Regions from separate parts of the Streptomyces sp. NPDC031111 genome, predicted to be linked through region 2. Evidence: riboswitches for the same ligand, from Rfam matches in the RefSeq annotation. Region 2 holds a riboswitch; the other holds the start of a gene.
The links. Region 2 has a riboswitch for S-adenosylmethionine ahead of thrC (threonine synthase). Riboswitches for the same ligand answer to the same signal wherever they lie in the genome.
Positions count from the first base shown of each region.

Region 1: it holds a riboswitch for S-adenosylmethionine, as region 2 does, so the genes downstream of both, ACZ470_RS23865 (aminotransferase class V-fold PLP-dependent enzyme) here and thrC (threonine synthase) in region 2, are expected to answer to the same signal.

Region 1 covers NZ_JBVIGS010000011.1:275,296-282,816, forward strand. Annotated here, with positions in the region: gene ACZ470_RS23850 (response regulator transcription factor) at 1-226, shown strand, start outside; gene ACZ470_RS23855 (SLC13 family permease) at 304-1,719, shown strand; gene ACZ470_RS23860 (glycerate kinase) at 1,731-2,897, shown strand; gene ACZ470_RS23865 (aminotransferase class V-fold PLP-dependent enzyme) at 3,090-4,403, opposite strand; SAM riboswitch class IV at 4,568-4,684, opposite strand; gene trpD (anthranilate phosphoribosyltransferase) at 4,761-5,825, opposite strand; gene qcrB (cytochrome bc1 complex cytochrome b subunit) at 5,972-7,521, opposite strand, start outside.
Region 2 covers NZ_JBVIGS010000009.1:142,069-149,589, forward strand. Annotated here, with positions in the region: gene ACZ470_RS20150 (extracellular solute-binding protein) at 1-1,144, shown strand, start outside; gene ACZ470_RS20155 (DUF3263 domain-containing protein) at 1,155-1,400, shown strand; gene otsB (trehalose-phosphatase) at 1,563-2,426, opposite strand; gene ACZ470_RS20165 (alpha,alpha-trehalose-phosphate synthase (UDP-forming)) at 2,483-3,904, opposite strand; gene ACZ470_RS20170 (glucosyl-3-phosphoglycerate synthase) at 3,968-4,912, opposite strand; SAM riboswitch class I at 5,050-5,197, shown strand; gene thrC (threonine synthase) at 5,215-6,501, shown strand; gene ACZ470_RS20180 (ubiquitin-like small modifier protein 1) at 6,586-6,861, shown strand; gene ACZ470_RS20185 (cold-shock protein) at 7,291-7,494, shown strand.

The sequences.
Region 1 (7,521 bases), on a different contig from region 2:
GGAACGCACCGTCGATCTGACGGCCCGTGAATTCGTGCTCCTGGAGCTGTTCCTGAGGCATCCCGGGCAGGTACTCTCCCGCGAGCAGATCCTGTCCCATGTGTGGGGCTACGACTTCGACCCGGGCTCCAACATCGTGGACGTCTACGTGCGGGCGCTGCGCAAGAAGCTCGGCGCCGACAGGGTGGAGACGGTCCGGGGGATGGGCTACCGCCTTCCCGCGTGACGGCTCCCGCGGCCGGGTGAAGTTCCCTTCATCTTCGGCTCATCGACGGCTCACCGCCCGGGTGAATCGTCGGTGACGTGACATTGAATCCCCGTTTGACCGTGGCCCTGTGCGTGGCCCTGTCGCTGTGCGCGCTGCTCGCGGTCCCCGGCAACTTCCCCGGCCTCGGCGGGGACGCGCGCCTCACCCTCGCCGTGTTCGCGCTGGCGACCTGCGCCTGGGTCGGAACGCCCGTCGACGACACGTACATCGCGCTGGGCGCCGGACTCGCGCTGACGGTGACCGGGGTGATCAGCAGCGACACCCTGTTCGGCACTCTCGGCGACTCCACGGTGTGGCTGCTGATCTGCGCGTTCGTGCTGGCGGCCGCGGTGGGCAGGACCGGGCTCGCGGGGCGGGCCGCCGCCTTCCTGGTGGGCGGGGCCCGTACGGTACGGCAGTTGACGCACCTGACGACGGCCGCGCTGGTCGTCACGGCGTTCGCGGTGCCCGCCACCTCCGGCCGGGCGGCGCTCGCCCTGCCGGTGTTCCTCGCCCTCGCCAAGGCACTCGCCGACCGGAAACGACTGGTCGTGATGCTGGCGCTGCTGTTCCCGACCGTGATCCTTCTGTCGGCGGTGGCGACCCTGATCGGCGCGGGCGCGCATCTGATCACCGTGTCGGTGCTGTGGGAGGCCACCGGGGAGCGGGTCGGCTTCACCGAATGGCTGCTGCTCGGGCTGCCGCTGGCCGTGGCCTCCTCCCATCTCGCCGCCGAGGCCGTCCTGTTGACCACCACCCGGCGCGCGGACCGCAAGGGTCCCGTGCGCATCACGGCCGAGGAGATCCAGCGGCACAGCGACCGCCCGGTCACCGGCCCCTGGAACCAGGCCGAGAAGCGCTGCGCGCTGCTGCTGGCCACGGTGGTCGCCCTGTGGTGCAGCGAGCCGCTGCACCGGGTCTCCCCCGCGATGGTCGCGTTGATCGGCGCGGTCGTCGCCAGCTCGCCGGCGCTCGGCACCGTGCGGCTGAAGGACGCGCTGAAGACGGTGCCCTGGTCACTGCTGCTGTTCATGGCGGCGACGATGGCGATGGGCGTGGCCCTCGCGGAGTCCGGTGCGGCGAAGTGGCTGGTCGGCGGGCTGCCGGCGGGGGTCACCCCGGTGATGTTCCTCGCGGTCGTGATCGCCGTCAGTACGGCGGCCCATCTGATCCTTCAGTCCCGCTCGGCCCGTTCGTCCGTGCTGGTCCCGCTGGTGGTCGCGGCGGCCGTGGGCGCCGGGGTGAACCCGGTCGCCGCGGCGCTCGCCTCCACGGCCGCCGCCGGCTTCTGCCACACGCTCCCGGCCTCCGCGAAGCCGGTCACGCTCTTCGCGGAGATACCCGGCACCCCCACCTACACCCCCCGTGACCTGCTGCGGCTGTCCGCCGTGCTGGCCCCGCTCACCGCCGCCCTGGTCCTGCTGTTCGCCGTCGCGGTGTGGCCGCTGCTCGGCGTCCCCGTGACCCGCTAAGGAGTTCCCTCATGCTGAACCGTGTCGTCGTAGCCCCCAGCGGCTTCAAGGAGTCACTGTCCGCCCAGGCCGCCGCCGACGCCATCGCGGCGGGTGTCCGCCGGGTCCTGCCGGATGCCGAGATCGACCGGATCCCGCTGGTCGACGGCGGTGAGGGCACCGCCTCGGCGCTGGCCGAGGCGACCGGTGGCCGGCTGGTCGCGCTGGCCGCCACCGGCCCGGTCGGCGAGCCCGTCGGCACCCACTTCGCGCTGCTCGGCTCCCGGGACACGGCGGTGGTGGAGATGGCGGCGGTCGCGGGCCTCTCCCTCGTCCCCCGCACCCGGCGCGACCCGGGCGCCACCACCACGTACGGCGTCGGTGAACTGATCCGGGCCGCGCTCGACCAGGGCGTCCGGCGCGTCCTGGTGGGCTGCGGCGACTCGGGCACCTCCGACGGCGGCGCGGGCGCCCTCCAGGCGCTCGGCGCCCGGCTGCTGGACGCGGACGGGCTGGAACTCCCGCCGGGCGGCCGCGAGTTGATCCGGCTGGCGCGCATCGACCCGACCGGTCTCGATCCCCGGCTCGACACCGTGGAGCTCCTCGTCGCCTGCAACCCCTACAACGTGCTGTGCGGGGAGCGGGGCGTGGCCCGGGTGTTCGGCCCGCAGAAGGGGGCGACCCCGCGGCAGGTCGAGGAGTTGTCGGCGGGACTGGAGAACTGGGCGCGGGTCCTGACCCGCGATCTCGCCGTCACCGGCACGGATCTGCGCCTCGGGCGCGGCACGGGCGCCTCCGGGGGGCTCGGCGCCGGGCTCGCCGCCGTGGGCGGGGCGCTCCTGCCCCGCTTCCCCGTGCTGCTGGACCACCTCGGCCTGGACGCGCGGCTGGCCCGCGCGGATCTCGTCGTCACCGCGGAGGGGGCGCTGGACCACCAGACGCCGCGCGGGAAGGTGCCGGCGGAGGTGGCGCGCCGAGCGAAGCTGTCCGGGCGGCCGGTGCTGGCGTTGGCGGGGACGCTGGGGGAAGGGGCGGGGGAGGTGCCGGGGGTGGATGCCTTCCATGGCATCCTGCCTGCGCCGATGGCTCTCGCGGAGGCGCTGGTTCGAGGCGCGGAGCTCCTCACCGACGCGACGGAACGCGCGCTGCGCATGATCGTTTTGGGCACCCGTCTGCCACCGGTGCCCGCCAGGAACTAGATTTCGCCCCCGCCGCCCCTTCCCATTCCCGTCCCCCGGGGGCGCTGCCCCCGGACCCCCGCTCCTCAAACGCCGGAGGGGCTGAATTTCAGCCCGTCCGGCGTTTGAGGACGAGGCCCGAAGGGCCGAAAGGGGGTCTGGGGGCGCAGCCCCAGGGACGGGAATGGGAAGGGGCGGCCGGGGCGACAAACGTCAGTCGCGGCGAGCGCCGTCCCGTACCAGCTCACGTACCGCCCGTACGAACCGCTCCACGTGCTCGTCGGGCGTGCCCGCGCCGAAGCTGACCCGGACCGCGTTGGCCGCCCCGGGCGCACCGCACTCACCGCCCGTGCCGAGCAGCCTGCGCACCAGCGGGTGCGCGCAGAACAGCCCGTCCCGTACCCCGATCCCGTACTCGGCGGACAGCGCCGCGGCGAAGTGGGAGCTGTTCCAGCCCTCGACGACGAAGGAGAGCACACCGACCCGCGGGGCGTCGTCCCCGAACAGGGACAGGAAGCGGACCTCGGGCACGTCCGCGAGCCCTTCGCGCACCACGCGGATCAGGTGCTCCTCGCGGGCGAGCAGCGACTCGAACCCGGCCTCGGTGAGCGCCTTGCAGGCCGACGCGATGGCGTGGGCGCCGATGACGTTGGGCGAGCCGGCCTCGTGACGGGCGGCACCGTCCTGCCACTCCACGTCCACTCCCCCGTCCGTGCGCCGGGTGACCGCACGGCTGGCGCCGCCGCCGGCGAGGTACGGCTCGGCCTGCCCGAGCCAGTCGGCGCGGCCGGCCAGCACGCCGGAGCCGAAGGGGGCGTACAGCTTGTGCCCGGAGAAGGCGACCCAGTCGACGTCGAGGTCCCGCACGCTCACCGGGTGGTGCGGGGCGAGCTGGGCGGCGTCCAGCACGATCCGGGCGCCGTGGGCCTGCGCGGCGGCGGCCAGTTCCCGTACGGGCCACAGCTCGCCGGTGACGTTGGAGGCGCCGGTGACGCACACCAGGGCGGGGCCGTGGGGGGTGCGGTCGGCGAGGGCGCGCTCCAGGTTCTCCACGGCCTGCCGGGGGCTGCTCGGGGCGTCGAGGTAGGTGACGCGCGCCTCGCGCCAGGGCAGCAGCGAGGCGTGGTGCTCGGTCTCGAAGACGAACACCTCGCAGCCTTCGGGGAGCGCGGCGGCGAGCAGGTTGAGGGAGTCGGTGGTGGACCGGGTGAAGACCACCTGGTCACCGGTGCGGCAGTCGAGGAACTCGGCGACGGTCCGGCGGGCGTTCTCGAACAGGTCGGTGGAGAGCTGGGAGAGGTATCCGGCACCCCGGTGGACACTGCCGTAGTAGGGCGCGTACGCGGCCACGTCGTCCCAGACCCGCTGGAGGGCGGGGGCGCTGGCCGCGTAGTCGAGGGCGGCGTAGGTGACCTCGCCACCGGTGACGAGCGGGACGGTGACGTCCCGGCCCAGAACCGGCAGCGGGGCAGGGACGGACGGGTCGGCGGAGACGGCGGCGACAGCTGAGACGGTGGCTACGGACATGACGGAACTCCCGGTGAGGCAGGCGGAATTCCCGCGCGAGCGCACATCGCTCAAGCGCGGAAAGAAGAAGGAAGGGGGTATGCGGAGGTGGGGCTCAGCAGGCCCTAGCGCATTCGCTTGCTCACGGAAGGCTCCTCGACGACCAGGACCCCTGGTGTGCGAGGGGTCCGCGCTTGCCGTGAGCCTTGCTGCTCACGGCCTGGTCTTCACCCGGGGCACCCCGCCACGGACGGAGGGTTGCCGGACAGCCGGCCGGGGCCTGATGGCTGTCACTCATGACCTGAGAAGGAACGTACGTGAGGTGATCGATGTCCCGCAACCCGTGTCCGGATCGCGGGACATCACATCGTCGGGTCGCTACGCGTTGGTGACGGCCACCCAGCGGTCCAGGACGCGCTTGGCGGCACCCGAGTCGATCGCCTCGGCCGCCTTCGCCATCCCGGCGCGGATCCGCTCGGTGAGGGGGCCCGAGCCCGGCTCCAGGGCGACCAGCGCCGCCGCCGAGTTCAGCAGCACCGCGTCCCGTACGGGGCCCTGCTCGCCGTCCAGCAGCCGGCGGGCGACCTCGGCGTTGTAGGAGGCGTCGGCGCCGCGCAGGGCCTCAACGGGCACCAGGTCGATGCCGACGTCACGCGGGTCGAAGGTCTCCTCGTCGACCTTGCCGTCGCGGACCACCCACACCCGGGAGGTGGCGGTGGTCGTCAGCTCGTCCAGGCCGTCGTCGCCGCGGAACACCAGCGTGGAGTTGCCGCGTTCGGCGAAGACGCCCGCCATGATCGGTGCCATACGGGGGTCGGCGACTCCCACCGCCTGCGCCTTGACCCGCGCCGGGTTGGCCAGCGGACCGAGGAAGTTGAACACCGTGCGGATGCCCAGCTGGCCCCGCGCGGCGGCCACATGGCGCAGCGCCGGGTGGAACTTCACCGCGAAGCAGAAGGTGATCCCGGCCTCCTCGGCGACCTCGGCCACCCGCTTCGGTGTCAGCTCCAGATTGACGCCGAGCTTCTCCAGGACATCGGAGGCGCCGGACGCGGAGGACGCTGCCCGGTTGCCGTGCTTGACGACCTTCGCGCCGGTGCCGGCCACCACGATCGAGGACATCGTGGAGATGTTCACCGTCTTGGCGCCGTCCCCGCCGGTACCGACGATGTCGACCGTGGCGCCCGGAACCTCGATCACGTTGGCGTGGTCGTACAGCGCCCGTACGCAGCCGGTGATCTCCTCGACGGTCTCGCCCTTGGCCCGCAGGGACACCGCGAACCCGGCGATCTGCGCGTCGGTCGCCTCGCCCCGCATGATCAGGTCCATCGCCCAGGCGGTGTCGTCGGCGGACAGGTCCCGGCCGTCCAGCAGTCCGTTCAGCAGGGCGGGCCAGGAGCGGCCCGCCGCGGTGTCGCCTCCAGCGGGGGTCACAGCGCTCATAGCCGCTCCTGATGGTCGTAGAAGGGTCGTGGGGAGCCCGGAAAGGTCCCGGGCACCACCCTATCCAGCTCCGGGGACGGCGAAGGGCCCCCGTCCGCAGAACGGACGGGGGCCCTTCGCCGTCGTGTGGCGACTGAGGCGGATGATCAGTGGTGGCCGTGGCCGCTCGTGATCTCCTTGTACTCCTCGACGGTCGGCTTCGGGATCTGGGATTCCTCGCCGTAGTAGCCCTTGCTCAGCTTGGCGCGCAGCTTCTCCGTCGCCTTCACCTTGCGGCGGACGCCGTTCTCGTCGACCGTCGGGCCGATCTCGACCGGCTTGTACTGCTCGTGCGCGGTGAGGGTGTGCAGCTGCTCCTGGCTGAGCGGCTCGTGGACCTCGATGAACTCACCGTGCGGCAGGCGCTTGATGATGCCCGACTCACGGCCGTGCAGCACCTTGTCCTTGTCGCGGCGCTGGAGGCCGAGGCAGATCCGCTTGGTGACGATGAACGCCAGGACCGGCGCCACGAAGAACGCGATCCGCACGAACCAGGTGATGGCGTTGATCGACAGGTGGAAGTGCGTGGCCCACAGGTCGTTGCCACCACCGACGAGGAGCACGAAGTACCACGTGATCCAGGCGACGCCGAAGGCGGTGCGCGTCGGGGCGTTGCGCGGGCGGTCCAGGATGTGGTGCTCGCGCTTGTCGCCGGTGACCCAGGACTCGATGAACGGGTACACCGCGATCGACACCAGGACCAGCGGGAAGATGATCAGCGGGACGAACACGCCCAGGACGAGCGTGTGACCCCAGAAGTTGATCTCCCAGCCCGGCATCACACGGATCAGGCCCTCGGAGAAGCCCATGTACCAGTCGGGCTGGGCGCCGGTGGAGACCATGTCCGGCCGGTACGGGCCCAGGGCCCAGATCGGGTTGATCGTGGCGATCGCCGAGATGGCCGCGAGCACACCGAAGACCAGGAAGAAGAAGCCTCCGGCCTTGGCCATGTACACCGGCAGCAGCGGCATGCCGACGACGTTCTTGTTGGTCTTGCCGGGACCCGCGAACTGCGTGTGCTTGTGGTAGAAGACCAGGATCAGGTGCGCCACCACGAGGCCGAGCATGATGCCCGGCAGCAGCAGGACGTGGATCGAGAAGAACCTGGCCACGAAGTCGTCGCCGGGGAACTCGCCGCCGAACAGGAAGAACGAGATGTACGTGCCCACGATCGGCACGGACAGGATCGCGCCCTCCATGAAGCGGATACCGGTGCCGGAGAGCAGGTCGTCCGGGAGCGAGTAACCGGTGAAGCCGGTGAACATGCCCAGGACGAACAGCAGGAAGCCGAACAGCCAGTTGATCTCACGCGGCTTGCGGAACGCGCCGGTGAAGAACACGCGCATCATGTGCACGAACATGCCGGCCAGGAAGACCAGCGCGGCCCAGTGGTGGATCTGCCGGATGAGCAGACCACCGCGGACGTCGAAGCTGATGTCCAGCGTCGACTTGTAGGCCTCACTCATCAGCTGGCCCTGGAGCGGGACGTAGCTGCCGTGGTACTCCACCTCGTTCATCGACGGGTGGAAGAACAGCGTCAGGTACACACCCGTGAGGATGATGATGAGGAAGCTGTAGAGGCAGACCTCACCCAGCATGAACGACCAGTGGTCGGGGAAGATCTTCCGCATGTTGGCCTTGGCCAGGGAGTAGATCC
Region 2 (7,521 bases):
CTACGGCAACAGCGCGGCCAACAGCTCCAAGAAGTACTGGGCCGAACTCGTCGAGCGGTACGAGTCCGAGCACCCCGACGTCACGATCGACGTGGACGTCTACTCCTGGAACGACGTCGACCGCAAGGTCAAGGAGATGGTCGACGCCGGTGACGCGCCGGACCTGGCCCAGATCGGCGCGTACGCCGACTACGCCGCCGAGGGGAAGCTGTACAAGGCCGGCGACCTGCTCTCCATCCCCGTCCAGGCGGACTTCCTCTCCCAGCTGACCACCGCGGGCGAGGTCAACAGCGTGCAGTACGGCATGCCGTTCGCGTCCTCCACGCGCGTGCTGTTCTACAACAAGGAGCTGTTCGACAAGGCCGGCATCACCCCGCCGCGGACCTGGGACGAGCTCGCCGCGGGCGCCGAGGCGCTCAAGGCCGAGGGCGTGAAGTACCCGTACGCGCTGCCGCTCGGCCCGGAGGAGGCGCAGGCCGAGACCATGCAGTGGCTGCTCAGCGGCGACGGCGGCTACACCGACATCACGGGCACGTACAGCATCGACTCCGCGTCGAACGTCGAGACCTTCGCCTGGCTGAAGGACGAGCTGGTGGGCAAGGGCCTGACCGGTCCCGTCGCGCCCGGCAAGCTGAACCGGGCCGACGCGTTCGAGGCGTTCGCCGCCGGTGAGGTCGGCATGCTCAACGGGCATCCCTCGCTGATGGAGATGGCGGAGAAGAAGGGCGTGGAGTTCGGCATGGTGCCGACGCCGGGGGCCGAGGGCGAGAGCCCGGCCACGCTCGGCGTCGCCGACTGGATGATGGCCTTCAAGGAGAACGGCCACCGCGACGAGGTCGGCGACTTCCTCGACTTCGTCTACAGCGAGGAGAACGTGCTCGGCTTCTCCCGCGAGTACGACCTGCTGCCGGTCACCACCTCCGCGTCCCGGGCGATGGCCGCGTCCGACCAGGACAAGGACCTCAAGCCGTTCCTCGACCAGCTGGCCACCTCGGAGCTCTACCCGGTCGGCAACACGTCCTGGGCGGCGGTCAACGCGGCGGTGAAGAAGCAGATCGGCAAGGCGGTCGCCCCGAGCGGCAGCCCTGCGGGCGTCCTCGGTGGGCTCCAGGCGACGGCGACGCGTGCCGAGGCCGCGGAGTAGCCTGCGGGGCATGGACATGGGGGACGAGGCGGGCGGGCTGGGGCGGCGGGAGCGGGACATTCTCGCTCTGGAGCGCCGGGGGTTCTCCGGGCCCGGTGCGAAGGAACGCGCGATCCGCGAGCAACTGGGGCTCGCACCCGTGCGCTACTACCAGCTCCTCAACGCCCTCCTCGACGACCCCCGCGCCCTGGCCCACGACCCGGCCACGGTCAACCGCCTCCGCCGTGTGCGGGAGACCCGCCGCTCGGAACGTTGATCGCCCCCGCCGCCCCTTCCCATTCCCGTCCCTGGGGGCTGCGCCCCCAGACCCCCCTTCGGCCCTTCGGGCCTCGTCCTCAAACGCCGGACGGGCTGAACTACTCAGCCCCTCCGGCCCGGGGTCGGGACGGGAAGGGGCGGCGGGGGCGAAAAAACCCCGTCAGGCCATCCGCCCCGCCAGCTCCCGCAGCAGCCGTACGACCCCCGACGGCCCGTCGACCACCACGTCCGCCCGCTCCCGCAGCTCCGCGACCTCGTCACTGCCGCTGCACACCAGCAACCCAGGAACGCCCGCGGAGCGGAGCTTGTCGACGGCCGTGTACGCGGCGAGATCGCCCAAGTCGTCACCGGCGTACAGAACCGACTCCGCCCCGATCTCCCGCGCGTACTCCGACAACGCGACCCCCTTGTCCATCCCCGGCGGCCGCAGCTCCAGCACCATGCGACCGGGCTCGACGATCAGCCCGTGCCGAGCGGCGAGCCCGGCCAGCGGCTCGCGCAGGGCCTCGAACGCGGCCTGCGGATCGGTGGCCCGGCGCGTGTGGACCGCCACCGCCCGCCCGCCCTTCTCCTCGATCCACGTGCCCTGCCACGCGCCGACCCGGTCCAGCAGCCCCGGCAGTTCCGCGCGGGCGGCGGCCACACCGGGGTGCGGGGCGGGCGCGGTGACCGTACCGGTGACGGCCTCCCAGCGCTCGGCGCCGTAATGGCCGAGAACGACGAGGTGATCCAGTCCGGGGACGCCCGCGAAACCGCCGTGCCGCACCGCGACACCCGCCGGCCGGCCGGTGACGACCGCCACCGAGGCCACCTTCGGCGCGAGCGAGGCGAGTGCCGGAACCGCGTCCGGGTGCGCGCGGGCCTGCTCGGGATCGGCCACGATCGGCGCGAGCGTTCCGTCGAAGTCGAGCCCGATCAGCGCCTTCCCCGGCCGTGCGAGAAGGGCGTCCAGCCCTTCCCGCCCGGCCCGCGAGGTGAGGGTGTCCAAGGCGTTCGGGTCCGTGGAATCCGTATGGCTGCCCATACGCCCAACCTATCCGCGCCGGCGCCCGCGCACGCCTGTCCGACCGGCCATACCGGTCACCCGGGCGTTCCGTCCCGCAGCGCCTCCAGCTGCTCCAGGAACCACCGCGCCGGCGGCAGCGCGGTCGCCGCCGCGGCCAGGCGCTTGCTCCGGTCGGCGCGTTCCTCCGGGCCCAGCGTCAGGGCCTCGTGCAGGGCGCGGGCGGTGTCCACGGTGTCGTACGGGTTGACCGTGAGCGCGTCCTCGCCCAGCTCCTCGTGGGCGCCCGCCTCCCGCGACAGCACCAGCGCGCAGCCCGCGTCGGAGACGACGGGGACCTCCTTGGCGACCAGGTTCATGCCGTCGCGGATCGGGTTGACGAGCGCCACGTCCGCCAGCCGGTACGCGGCGAGCGAGCGCGCGAAGTCGTCCTTCACGTGCAGGACGACCGGCCGCCAGCCCGGCGTCCCGTACCGCTCGTTGATCTCCTCCGCGACCCGCTGCACCTCGGCGGTGTAGTCGCGGTACACGGCGAGATCCTGCCGGGAGGGGTAGGCGAAGGCGACGTGCACGACGCGCTCGCGCCACTCGGGGTGGTCGTCCAGGAGCTGCCGGTACGCCAGCAGGCCCCGCACGATGTTCTTCGACAGCTCGGTCCGGTCGACCCGGACGATCGTCCTGCGGGCGCCGCCGTCGGGGGCCGCGCCGATCTCCTCGCGCAGCGCGGCCATCCGCTCCTCGACGTCCGCCTCGTGGGACCGGGCGCGCAGGAAGTCCGCGTCGGCGCCCAGCCCGTGCACCCCCACCCGGGTGTCGCCCAGTCCGCCGGCGAACCGCTCGCAGCACGCGGTGAACGCGTCCGCCCAGCGGTGGGTGAGGAAGCCGAGCCGGTCGGCGCCGAGCATCCCGCGCAGCACCTGCCCGGCGATGTCGTCGGGCAGCATCCGGAAGTACTCCGGCGGCGCCCACGGCGTGTGCGAGAAGTGGCCGATGCGCAGGTCGGGGCGGAGCTCCCGGAGCATCCCGGGGACCAGCGTCAGGTGGTAGTCCTGCACCAGCACCGCGGCACCCGGCGCCGCCTCCTCGGCCAGCGCCTCGGCGAACGCGCGGTTGTAGGTCTCGTAGGACGCCCACTGGCGGCGGAACTCCGCGTCGAAGACCGGCTCCAGCGGCGTCTGGTACAGCATGTGGTGCACGAACCACAGCACCGAGTTGGCGATCCCGTTGTACGCGTCCGCGTGCACGTCCGCCGGGATGTCCAGCATCCGCACGCCGTCCTCGCCGGCGCCGCGCCGTACGGCCTCGCGGTCACCGTCGGACAGCGCGGAGCACACCCAGAGCGCCCCCGCCTCCGGTCCGATCGCCGACAGCCCGGACACCAGCCCGCCGCCGCCCCGTTTGGCGCGCAGCGAACCGTCGTCCGCCGCCGTGTACGAAACGGGCCCGCGATTCGACGCGACCAGCACCTGAGCACCCTGAGCAGCCTGCGTGACAGCCATACGCCTCAACCTAGCCCGGCCCCGGAGGGCTCAAACGCACGGTTCGGCCGTATACGGGTGAGGTCACGCCACCCGCCGCGCCTGGTACTCCGCGATCTCCGTCATCGGCGGCCGTTCCTCCGTGTCGACGGAGTACGTACGCGGTTCGAAGTTGTCGCCCGCGCGTTCGAACTGGGTCAGGGAGGGCCTGATCAGATGGCCGCGGGCCAGACGGAGCTGGGCGGTGCGGTAGATGGCGGCGGCCATGCGGCCGAGGGCCTGGCCGTCCTGGTGGCGGTGCCTGCGCACGCCGACGTCGACCTGGGCGAGGGCGTCCAGGCCGACCAGGTGCAGGGCGTCGACGAGCATGCCGAGCTCGACGCCGTAACCGACCGGGAAGGGGAGCTGCTCGAGGAGGGAGCGGCGGGCCGCGTACTCGCCGCCGAGCGGCTGGACGAAGCCGGCCAGCTGGGGCCAGTGCATGTTCAGCAGAGGTCGGGCCATCAGCTCCGTGACCCGGCCGCCCTGACCGGCCGCCGAGCCCAGGGGCCGGTCGTACATGGCCTTGACCAGCTGGACGTCCGGTTCGGTGAGCAGCGGGCCGACGATGCCGGAGACGAAGTCGGACGAGAACTCCCGCAGGTCAGCATCGACGAAGCACACGATGTCCCCGGACGTGACCAGCAGCGAGCGCCACAGCACCTCGCCCTTGCCGGGCACCGCCGGGAGCCGCGGCAGGATCGTGTCCCGGTGCACCACGGTCGCGCCCGCCGCGGCGGCCGCCTCGGCCGTACGGTCGGTCGAGCCCGAGTCGACCACCACCACCTCGTCGACCAGCGGCACCTGGACCACCAGGTCGTGCCGGATGACCGACACGATGTCGCCGACCGTCGCCTCCTCGTTGAGCGCGGGCAGCACCACGCTCACCGTCTGTCCCGTGGCGCGCTTCGCCGCCAGGATCCGGTGGAGCGGTCGGTCGGCCGCGGACCAGGAGCGGTCGATCAGCCAGCGCTCGACTTCTTCCAGCACGGTGCCCGGCTCCTCACTGGCCTGTGATCCATCTCGCGGTACGGACGACTATCTCAACCATGCAGGCCGTCGGTTACAGTCTTGAACAACGCCGATGACCATCGCATGCCGGGGTCACCGCGCGGACAACTGAACACCGCTCATCCAGAGGGGCAGAGGGATACGGCCCGATGAAGCCCCGGCAACCCTCCAGTCGGTTCTTGTCACACGGACGTGGCGAGGCTCCCGGCTAGGGAAGGTGCCAAATCCGTCTCACGGCGAGATGCGTCGTGAGGAAGATGAGGAGAAAGGGCCTCGCCTCCATGGCTGTGCAGACTGTTGCAAGCACCACCGATTCCGCAGTGGACCTCGGCCCCGCCGCGGCACTCTCCTGCCGCGAATGCGGTCACCGCGTCCCCCTCGGCCCCGTCTTCGCCTGCGAGGAGTGTTTCGGCCCGCTGGAGATCGCCTACGACTTCTCGGCCTACGACACCGAGGAGCTCCGCAAGCGGATCGAGGCGGGACCCGCGAACATCTGGCGCTACGCCCCCCTGCTGCCCGTCCCGGCGGACGTGGCCGGCAAGCCGAACCTCAACCCCGGCTGGACCAAGCTCGTCCAGGCCGACAACCTCGCCCGTGAGCTCGGCGTCGACGCCGGCAAGCTGTTCGTCAAGGACGACTCCGGCAACCCGACGCACTCCTTCAAGGACCGCGTCGTCGCCCAGGCCATCGAGGCCGCCCGCGCGTTCGGCTTCACCACCCTGTCCTGCTCCTCCACCGGCAACCTCGCCGGCGCGGTCGGTGCCGCCGCCGCGCGGGCCGGCTTCCGCTCCTGCGTGTTCATCCCGCACGACCTGGAGCAGGGCAAGGTCGTCATGGCCGCCGTCTACGGCGGTGAACTCGTCGGCATCGAGGGCAACTACGACGACGTGAACCGCTTCTGCTCCGAGCTGATCGGCGACCCGGCCGGCGAGGGCTGGGGCTTCGTCAACGTCAACCTGCGGCCGTACTACGCCGAGGGGTCGAAGACCCTCGCGTACGAGATCTGCGAGCAGCTGGGATGGCGGCTGCCCGACCAGATCGTCGTCCCGATCGCGTCCGGCTCGCAGCTCACGAAGATCGACAAGGGGCTCCAGGAGCTGATCAAGCTCGGCCTGGTCGAGGACAAGCCGTACAAGATATTCGGCGCGCAGGCGGAGGGCTGCTCGCCGGTGTCCACGGCGTACAAGGCCGGTCACGACGTCGTACGCCCGCAGAAGCCGAACACGATCGCCAAGTCGCTGGCGATCGGCAACCCGGCGGACGGGCCGTACGTCCTGGACATCGCGCGTCGCACGGGCGGTGCGGTGGAGGACGTGAACGACGAGCAGGTCGTCGAGGCGATCGGGCTGCTGGCGCGCACGGAGGGGATCTTCGCGGAGACCGCGGGGGGTGTCACGGTGGGCGTGACGAAGAAGCTGCTGGAGAGCGGGGCGCTCGATCCGTCTTTGACCACCGTTGTGCTCAACACGGGGGATGGTCTGAAGACGCTGGACGCCGTGGCCGGCACGGGGTTGACCGCGACGATTCGTCCCAACCTTGAGTCGTTCCGTGAAGCTGGGCTTGTCTGAGTGTCGTTCGGCTGCGGGCCGGTGGGGGCTGGTCGCGCAGTTCCCCGCGCCCCTGAGGGTGTTGTCCTGACCGGAGGTTTTGTTGTGAGCGTTACTGTTCGGATTCCTACCATTCTGCGTACCTACACCGGTGGGCAGGCCGAGGTGAGTGCCGAGGGGGCGACCCTTGGGGAGGTCATCTCGGATCTGGAGAAGAACCACACCGGGATCGCCGCCCGGGTTCTGGACGATCAGGGCAAGTTGCGTCGGTTCGTGAACGTCTACGTCAATGACGACGACGTGCGGTTCGAGCAGGGGCTCGAGACGGCCACCCCGGACGGGGCCGGCGTCTCCATCATTCCGGCGGTTGCCGGCGGCTGATCATTACCTTCGGTAATGACGGTTACCGAGCGTTTGGGACATTGCCCCCTCCGTGAGAGAAGCGGAGGGGGCAATTCCATGGGATTGAGCGCGGTAGAGTTGGGGAACGCGCTCCCGATCCACTGATCGGAAACACTAATTCCTGCCGCACGCCCGACTGGATGTAGCCAAAGTGTGGGCGCCTTTCGCGGCTTTTGTGACCTTTGTGTGGCCCGACTTGCCCTGAATTCATAGGAATTCTCGCCACATTCCGGACCGGTGTCGTCCAGATTTCTCGTCCGATTGACCTGTTGCAGACGGCAGTTGGACAGATACATTCAGCCGCGGTCGACGCGTTCCGGCGCACGCCCCCAACCGTTGGGGGGTGAGGTCTGACCCGGATCCGCGAAGTGTGGATCTGTGCAAGGGCCAGTAATAGGGGAGTTAGGCATGGCTCAGGGCACCGTCAAGTGGTTCAACGCGGAGAAGGGGTACGGCTTCATCGCGGTCGACGGTGGTGCGGATGTTTTCGTCCACTACAGCGCGATCCAGATGGACGGCTACCGCACCCTTGAAGAGGGCCAGCGGGTCGAGTTCGAGATCTCGCAGGGCCAGAAGGGCCCGCAGGCCGACATGGTTCGCGTCACCGCCTGAACGCGCTACCAGCCGCAAGCATCTTCT